2 regions of the Pantoea deleyi genome follow, and region 1 is predicted to be linked to the other one. Evidence: predicted binding sites of a transcription regulator. Region 1 holds the regulator's gene; the other holds the start of a gene.
The links. The regulator LexA, encoded in region 1, represses DNA repair genes until DNA is damaged. The targets are predictions, from matches to a motif close to TNCTGTATGTACATACAGNA.
Positions count from the first base shown of each region.

Region 2: the regulator LexA is predicted to act here: its motif matches at 1,904-1,923, upstream of uvrB (excinuclease ABC subunit UvrB).

Region 1 is NZ_CP071405.1:3,747,366-3,751,792, forward strand. Features, by position in the region: gene J1C59_RS17620 (CsbD family protein) at 1-176, opposite strand, end outside; gene dinF (MATE family efflux transporter DinF) at 337-1,659, opposite strand; gene lexA (transcriptional repressor LexA) at 1,760-2,374, opposite strand; gene J1C59_RS17635 (diacylglycerol kinase) at 2,480-2,848, opposite strand; gene plsB (glycerol-3-phosphate 1-O-acyltransferase PlsB) at 2,977-4,427, shown strand, end outside.
Region 2 is NZ_CP071405.1:2,784,919-2,789,345, forward strand. Features, by position in the region: gene uvrB (excinuclease ABC subunit UvrB) at 1-1,827, opposite strand, end outside; gene J1C59_RS13120 (ABC transporter ATP-binding protein) at 2,721-3,443, shown strand; gene bioD (dethiobiotin synthase) at 3,529-4,200, opposite strand; gene bioC (malonyl-ACP O-methyltransferase BioC) at 4,197-4,427, opposite strand, start outside.

The DNA of each region.
Region 1 (4,427 bases):
GTTACTTCGCGCTCTGCTTCATCTTTTGCATAGCCGTAACGCTCCTGAATTTTACCTACCAGCTGGTCGCGTTTACCTTCGATCACCTGCATATCGTCGTCGGTCAGCTTGCCCCATTTCTCTTTCATCTTGCCTTTGAACTGCTTCCAGTTGCCGCTCGCTTCGTCTTTATTCATGGCAGACCTCCAATCCTCGGGGTTTAATTATCTGGCTACTCGTCATAACCTCGATACAAAGCGCTACTTAACTGCGCCGTATGAAGTTAATTGTAGTTGCTTTATTCCGGGACTCAGAATAATACAGAATTATCTGTATACCTCTGTGAGCACGACTGAATCAGGCTTCAAACCAGCTGTTGTGACGCCAGTGCCTGCGCCAGATAAGCCAGAGCGTCAGGCCGCGCAGCACCAGAAAAACGGTTACCGCCAGCCACAGTCCATGGTTGCCCAGCAGCGGTACGCTCAGCAGCGTCAGGAAGTAGCCCGCGGCGGCCATCACCATGCTGTTGCGCATCTCGCGACCACGCGTGGCGCCGATGAACATGCCATCCAGCAGATAACACCAGACGCCCGCCAGCGGCAGTATGACCTGCCAGACCAGGTAGCGATCGGCGGTCTGTTGCAGCGACGTCAGCGAGGTCAGCAGCGTCACGATCTGCGGGCCAGCGATCGCATAGACCAGCGAGAAGAACAGCGCGACGGCCACCGCCTGACGACAGGCGGCGTGCCAGACACGCAGCAGTTTACTGCCATCTTTTGCCCCATGCGCCTCACCGGCAAACGCCTCTACCGCATAGGCGAAGCCATCCAGTGCGTAGGCGGTGAAGGTAATGAACATCAGTAACACGGCGTTAACCGCGACCACATCGGGGCCGAGCCGTGCGCCGAGCACGGTCAGCGACGCGAAACAGAGCTGCAGCATCAGGGAGCGCAGCATGATATCCCGGTTGAGGCGCAGCAGCCGGGCACTGTCGCCGCGCCAGCTCTGTTTCAGCAGGGCTGGCGTGATGCCGTGCAGTTTCAGCACCCGCCAGACCATGATGCTGCCGACGCCCAGCGTGATGTATTCGGCCAGCGCCGTGGCGGTGGCCGCACCTGCGACACCCCAGTGCAGCCCCATGACCAGCCAGAGATCGAGCACGATGTTCACCAGATTCCCTGCCACCAGCAGGATCACCGGCGCGCGCGCATACTGCACGCCCAGCAGCCAGCCCAGAATGACCAGATTTGCGAGGGTGGCCGGCGCGCTGAGCCAGCGGATCTGAATAAATCGCGCCGCCTGTGCCAGGACCTCGGGACTGCCGCCGACCAGCTGCGTCGCCAGCCGGATAATCGGATAGCGTAAGGCGATAAACAGCACGCCAGCCAGCAGCGCAATCATCAGCGGCTGAACCAGCGCCCGCGCCAGCGCCGTTTTGTCGCCCGCACCCAGCGCCTGCGCCGTGAGACCGGTGGTGCTCATCCGCAGAAAAAGCAGCAGCATAAAGAGGAAACTGGTGACGGTGGTTCCGACCGCGACGCCGCCAAGATAGACAGGGCTGTCGAGATGACCAATAACTGCGGTATCGACCACGCCCAGTAAGGGCACGGTGATATTTGAAAGGATCATCGGCAGCGCGAGCCGCCAGAGATTTTTATCGGTTGCCGTGATAACGCGCATTCGCCGTTCCGTGCTCAGTGTCGCTGCGCAAAGAGGGCCGCGACAAAATTAGGGCAGACAGAATAGCATCAGAGAGGGCGAATGCACGCAGGCAGAGAAATCAGAGCCACTCGCCGTTGCGAACCACGCCCACCGCCAGACCTTCAATGGTCAGCGACTGAGCACGGGTATCAACCACGATCGGGTCAAATTCGCTGTTCTCAGGCAGCAGATGGACGATAGCCCCCTGCTTTTTCCAGCGCTTCACCGTGACTTCATCATCGATGCGCGCCACGACGACCTGACCATTACGCACATCCTGGGTTTTATGCACCGCGAGCAGATCGCCATCCATAATCCCGATGTCTTTCATCGACATTCCGCTGACGCGCAGCAGGAAGTCAGCCGACGGCTTAAACAGGCCCGGATCCACCTTGTAGTGGGTTTCAATATGTTCCTGCGCCATGATGGGCTCACCGGCAGCAACCCGGCCAATCAGCGGTAAGCCTTCTGAGGCTTCTTCTTCCATCAACAGACGGATGCCGCGCGAGGCACCGGACACGATCTCGATGACGCCTTTACGCGCCAGCGCTTTCAGGTGCTCTTCTGCCGCATTCGGCGAACGGAATCCCAGCTGCGCGGCAATCTCGGCACGCGTAGGCGGCATGCCCGTTGAAGTAATATGGTCGCGAATCAGGTCATAGACCTGCTGCTGCCTGCTGGTTAATGCTTTCATCCCGCCCCCTGGTTGTTTATACAGTCGCTGTGAGTATATACAGGTATTGGCGAAATGGAAACCGATTGTCCCGCAAAACGCGGCTTCCGACGCGATATGGAACGCTTATCGCAAATGTGTCCAGAGCAGCGCGATCCAGACAAACAGAGCCAGTAGAATGCTGATCAGCACCGCGGCCGATCCCATATCTTTCGCCCGACCGGCCAGCGGATGATGCTCCTGACCGATGCGATCGACCACCGCTTCAATGGCACTGTTAAGGATTTCGACAATGACGACCAGCACTACGACACCAATCATCAGGATGCGGGAGACCACATCCACGTCCAGCCAGCAGGCGATGACGATGGCGGCCAGCGCGGCCAGCGCTTCCTGACGAAATGCCGCTTCATGCTGCCAGGCGGCACGCAGCCCCTGCCATGAGTAACCTGCGGCTTTAACTATTCTGATAAGTCCGGTGGCATTATTTGCCATGATGGGGGAACCCTTTCATCGTATTGACGTCAATGTCTGGGCTGCGTGCAATTGGCACCACCACAGATCTTCGCTGCACTTTCTGGTATGCTTGCGGCGCTTTGCTAACAAGAGGCTTCATGTTGTCTATGTCAGGTTGGCGTAAACTTTATTACAAACTGCTTAATTTACCACTGTCGTTTTTGGTAAAAAGTAAGGCCATTCCGGCCGATCCCGTTTCAGAACATGGTCTGGACCCGACCCGACCTATTATGTATGTTTTGCCTTACGATTCGAAGGCTGACTTACTGACTTTGCGCGCCCAGTGTCTGCGACATCATCTGCCCGATCCGCTCTCTCCGCTGGAGATTGACGGCGCGCTGCTGCCGCGTCACGTCTTTATTCACGACGGCCCGCGCGTTTTCCCCTATTTTGTGCCCAGCGTCGAATCCGTGAAAATCTTTCACGACTACCTCGACCTGCATCGAAACAATCCCACGCTGGATATTCAGATGCTGCCGGTCACCGTGATGTTTGGCCGCGCACCGGGACGTGAAGTTCAGGGTGAGGCAACGCCACATCTGCGCGTCCTGAACGGGGTACAGAAATTCTTTGCCGTCATCTGGCACGGGCGCGACAGTTTTGTCCGCTTCTCGCCGACCGTTTCGCTGCGCCGCATGGCCACCGAACACGGAACGGACAAGTCGATCGCCCAGAAGCTGGCCCGCGTGGCCCGTATTCATTTTGCCCGTCAGCGGCTGGCCGCGATTGGCCCGCGCTTACCGGCGCGTCAGGATCTCTTTAATCGTCTGCTGCAATCCAAAGCGATTGAGAAAGCCGTCGAAGATGAAGCGCGCAGCAAAAAAATCTCCCACGAGAAAGCGCAGCAGAATGCCATCGAGATGATGGAAGAAATTGCGGCCAACTTCTCCTACGAAGCGATTCGTGTGACTGACCGGGTGATGGGCTGGCTCTGGAGCCGCCTCTATCAGGGCATCAACGTCAACGGCGGCGAAAAAGTGCGTCAGCTGGCGCAGGATGGCCATGAGATCGTCTATGTGCCCTGCCATCGCAGCCACATGGATTATCTGCTGCTCTCCTATGTGCTCTACCATCAGGGGCTGGTGCCGCCGCATATCGCCGCCGGGATCAACCTTAACTTCTGGCCGGCAGGCCCGATTTTCCGTCGTCTGGGCGCATTCTTTATCCGTCGTACCTTTAAAGGTAACAAGCTCTACGCCACGGTGTTCCGCGAATACCTGGGCGAGCTGTTTACCCGCGGCTATTCGGTTGAGTACTTTGTCGAAGGGGGCCGTTCACGCACCGGTCGCCTGCTGGACCCGAAAACCGGCACCCTGGCGATGACGCTGCAGGCGATGCTGCGCGGCGGAAATCGTCCGATCACGCTGGTGCCGATCTATATCGGCTATGAGCATGTGATGGAAGTGGGCACTTACGCCAAAGAGCTGCGCGGCGCGGCGAAAGAGAAAGAAGGCTTTATGCAGATGGTGCGTGGCTTACGCAAGCTGCGTAATCTCGGCCAGGGCTACGTTAACTTTGGCGAGCCGATGCCGCTGGTTAACTATCTCAACAAGCGCGT
Region 2 (4,427 bases), 960 kb from region 1:
TTTGCCGCGTGTTTTCACCACGTTGTTGCCGAGTTCCAGAATATCGGTGATCTTCTTATTCAGGCCCTGCGGCACGATGCCATTCTTCTCGTTGTGCAGCTGCTGCTTCTCACGGCGGCGCTCGGTCTCTTCGATAGCACGCGCCATCGACGGCGTGATTTTATCGCCGTAGAGGATCGCCTTGCCGTTGATGTTACGCGCCGCACGACCGATGGTCTGGATCAGCGAGCGCTCAGAGCGCAGGAAGCCCTCTTTGTCCGCGTCCAGAATCGCCACCAGCGACACTTCCGGCATATCCAGCCCCTCACGCAGTAAGTTGATGCCGACCAGCACATCAAACTCTCCCAGACGCAGGTCGCGGATAATCTCCATACGCTCGACGGTGTCGATATCCGAGTGCAGATAGCGCACCTTCTCGCCATGTTCGGTCAGATACTCGGTAAGATCTTCCGCCATACGCTTGGTCAGCACCGTCACCAGGATACGTTCGTTGATCGCCACGCGCTGGCGGATCTCCGACAGCAGATCGTCGACCTGGGTGCCCACGGGCCGCACTTCGATGATCGGATCCAGCAGGCCGGTCGGACGCACCACCTGATCCACCACCTCGTTGCCCGATTTCTCCAGCTCATATTTGCCCGGCGTCGCCGAGACGTAGATGGTCTGCGGGGCCAGCGCCTCAAACTCTTCAAACTTCATCGGACGGTTATCGAGCGCCGACGGCAGGCGGAAACCATACTCCACCAGCGTCTCTTTACGCGCCCGGTCGCCTTTGTACATGCCGCCAATCTGCGGGATGGTAACGTGGGACTCATCCACCACCAGCAGGCCATCGGCGGGCAGGTAGTCAAACAGCGTCGGCGGCGCTTCGCCCGGTCCGCGCGCAGAGAGGTAGCGCGAATAGTTTTCGATGCCCGAGCAGTACCCCAGCTCGCTCATCATCTCCAGGTCAAACTGGGTTCGCTGAGTGATGCGCTGCTCTTCCAGCAGTTTGTTGTTCTCCAGCAGCACCCGGCGGCGATCCGCCAGCTCCACTTTGATCTCCTCCATCGCCTGCAGGATGCGTTCGCGCGGCGTCACGTAGTGCGTTTTGGGGTAGATCGTGAAGCGCGGCACCACCGAATCAACCTGGCCGGTCAGCGGGTCAAACAGCGACAGCCGCTCCACCTCTTCGTCGAACAGCTCAACCCGCAGGGCGATATCGTCCGATTCCGCCGGGAAGATGTCGATCACCTCGCCGCGCACCCGGAAAGTACCACGCTGGAACGCCTGGTCGTTGCGGGTGTACTGCAGCTCGGAGAGGCGACGCAGGATGCTGCGCTGATCGATGATCATGCCACGGGTCAGGTGCAGCATCATTTTCAGATAGAGATCGGGATCGCCCAGACCATAAATCGCCGAAACCGAGGCCACCACGATGACATCGCGCCGCTCCAGCAGCGCCTTGGTTGCCGAGAGACGCATCTGCTCGATGTGCTCGTTCACCGACGCATCTTTTTCGATGAAGGTGTCGGAGCTGGGCACGTAGGCTTCCGGCTGATAGTAGTCGTAGTAAGAAACGAAAAACTCCACGGCGTTATCCGGGAAAAACTCTTTCATCTCGCCGTAGAGCTGGGCCGCCAGCGTCTTGTTCGGTGCCAGTACCATGGTCGGACGATTAAGGTCGGCAATCACGTTGGCGACGGTAAAGGTCTTGCCGGAACCGGTCACCCCCAACAGCGTCTGATGGGCCAGTCCATCCTCCAGCCCCTCTTCCAGGCGACGGATCGCCTCAGGCTGGTCGCCCGAAGGTTTAAAGGCGGAGTTCAATTTAAAGGCTTTACTCATGAATGCAGTTCCTGCTGGAGAAGTCGGCGGGCAGGCACTTATTTTACTCTGCTATGGTGATTTTGCCAGAAAAAAATACTGGATATAAAAACAGTAATGGTGCAATGTGGAGGCGAGAGGCGCGATCATTGCCGCCTCGGCAATGACGCTGACCCGGTGCAAAGTTTGTTGCGCAAGGTTATCCCCAGGAGAGGATCGGATTTAACATTTGTCAATAGAACGTCATAAAATTACAGTTCGGTTACCTGACAGAGAATTTGCAGGCTTGTTTTTTGATAACCAACTGATTTTATTAGCGTAAGGCTATAAGGCCAGATTCTCATCATTATGTTACCAGGCCCCGTATTTCCTCGCTTCCAACTGGTTTTCATGACCTAATGCACAAGGTTATCCACAGGAATGGTGGATAAGTGACGGCAGCCCCGCCGCCATCAGCTGTGTATAATTTTTCCCTGCCCGCCCGCGGCCCCGAAAATAATTTTTTTTGCGTTAAATTTCGCGCGGGTCAGTGACGGATAATTCTGCAATTTTGCGCTGTCGCCTGGCCCGTCACGCAAAATTTCACCAATCCACTAAGATTCTTAATCAGATGTCCTGCTTCTTCACCGCCCGCCTGCACCAGAAACAGTGCTTCGCAGCACTGCAAAAGTGCAGGCGCGTGGTTGCCGTGGGAAATTGATAAGTTTTTCTCACCTTTCTTTCCGGAAGCAGGCCGCCGCCGCCGCAAAACAGGGCCATTTTCAGATCTGGCCTGGTAATTGCAGCATCTCATCGCGCCACCGGAATCTGTGCGCGCGAAGCGGCAATGGCAAGACGACCGTTGCTGATGACTGGGTTGCCAGACGACAGAGAGCGGAAGCAATCAGGCTAATGATCGGGAAGGAGAGTGTCAGATGCTGAGTTTACGTTCGGTCAATCAATTTTACGGTCAGAACCATATTCTGTGGGATGTGGACCTGGACCTGTCGCCTGGCACCTGCACCGGCATTCTGGGTCGGCCCGGCATGGGGAAAACCACGCTGGTGAACTGCATTATGGGCAGGCTGCCGATTAACAGCGGCTCCATCTCCTGGAAAGAGGATGGCTCCCCGCCGGAAGATCTGCTGCTGCAACCGGCTGAACAGCGGGCGCAGATGGGCATTGGCTATGTTCCGCAGGGGCGTCATATTTTTACCCAGATGAGCGTGGAGGATAATCTGCTGATTGCGCTGCTGGCCGGTGCCAGCCAGCAGGATCGCCACCGCGCCATTCCCGAAATGGTCTTCGATCTCTTTCCCGCGCTCTACTCACTGCGCCAGCAGCGCAGCGGCGATCTGCCCATCGATCAGCAGCAGCAGCTGGCCCTGGCGCGCGCGCTGGTGCTGCAGCCCAAGCTGCTGATTCTGGATGAGCCGACCGACGGCATGTCACCGTGGCTGGAAGAGGAGATGGGTAACCTGATCCGCCGGCTTAACCTGGACTACGGGCTGACTATCCTGCTGCTGGAGCAGCGTCTGTCGCTGATCCGCCGGGTGGCCGACTATTTTCTGCTGCTGCACCGTGGCCGTAACGTGGCGCAGGGCAGCATGGCGCAGCTGGACGACCACACCGTCGATAAATGGCTGACCGTGGCCTGACAGGCCGGCGCAGGAGCGCACAGCACAGCCTGGCGGACAGGGTGTGCTGCGCACGCCGGAGAACGATGAAAGGCTGACCCGGCGCTTACTCCGGCAGTGTCAGATAGTGACCGCAGTCGGCCTGCTGCGCCGCCTCGGTGAACCAGGGCAGCGTGCCCAGACAGGGGGCCGGCAGGCGGTTTTTCAGGCTGGTGAGATACTCCGCATAGCGCCTGCCCGGTGGCTCGACGGTGTTGGCGATCCAGCCCAGCAGCGGCAGGCCGCGCGCCCGTATCGCCTCTGCGGTCAGCAGGGCGTGGTTGATGCAGCCCAGCTTAATCCCCACCACCAGAATCACCGGCAGTTGTTCGCTGACCACCCAGTCCGCATAGGTATGCGTTTCAGACAGCGGCGTGTACCAGCCGCCCGCGCCCTCCACCAGAATCCAGTCTGCCAGCGGCTCCAGCGCCGCCAGCCCGGCCGACAGGGCCAGATGGGTGATCGGCCTGCCCTCTTCGGCGCTGACGATGTGCGGTGAGGTCGGCTCCATAAACGCCATCGGATTGACCTGCTGATAGGTCAGCGGCACGTTGCTGTAGCGCTGCAGCGCCAGGGCATCGCTGTTGCGGATGCCGTCCGGCGTCAGCTCACAACCGGAGGCCACCGGCTTGTAGCCCGCGCAGCGATAGCCTGCGGCGGCGGCGGCCTGCAGCAGCGCGCCGCTGGCGACCGTTTTACCGACTTCGGTGTCAGTTCCGGTAATAAACAGGCGTTTCATGATGCGGTTACTCCATAGATTAAATGGTAACTCAGACGATAGCCGTGCCGATCGCGCGGCCAGTGCGCCTCCAGCTGGCTGAGACGTTGTCGGGTTAAGATCTGGCCGTCGCGCCCCTGATGCAGATGGGTTGCCCCGATCCCCTTCAGGGATCGCATCGCGCTGAGTGCGTCGGGAAAGTGCAGCGTCACCCGCTCCGAGGTGCAGCAGAGTTGCTGAGCGTGGCA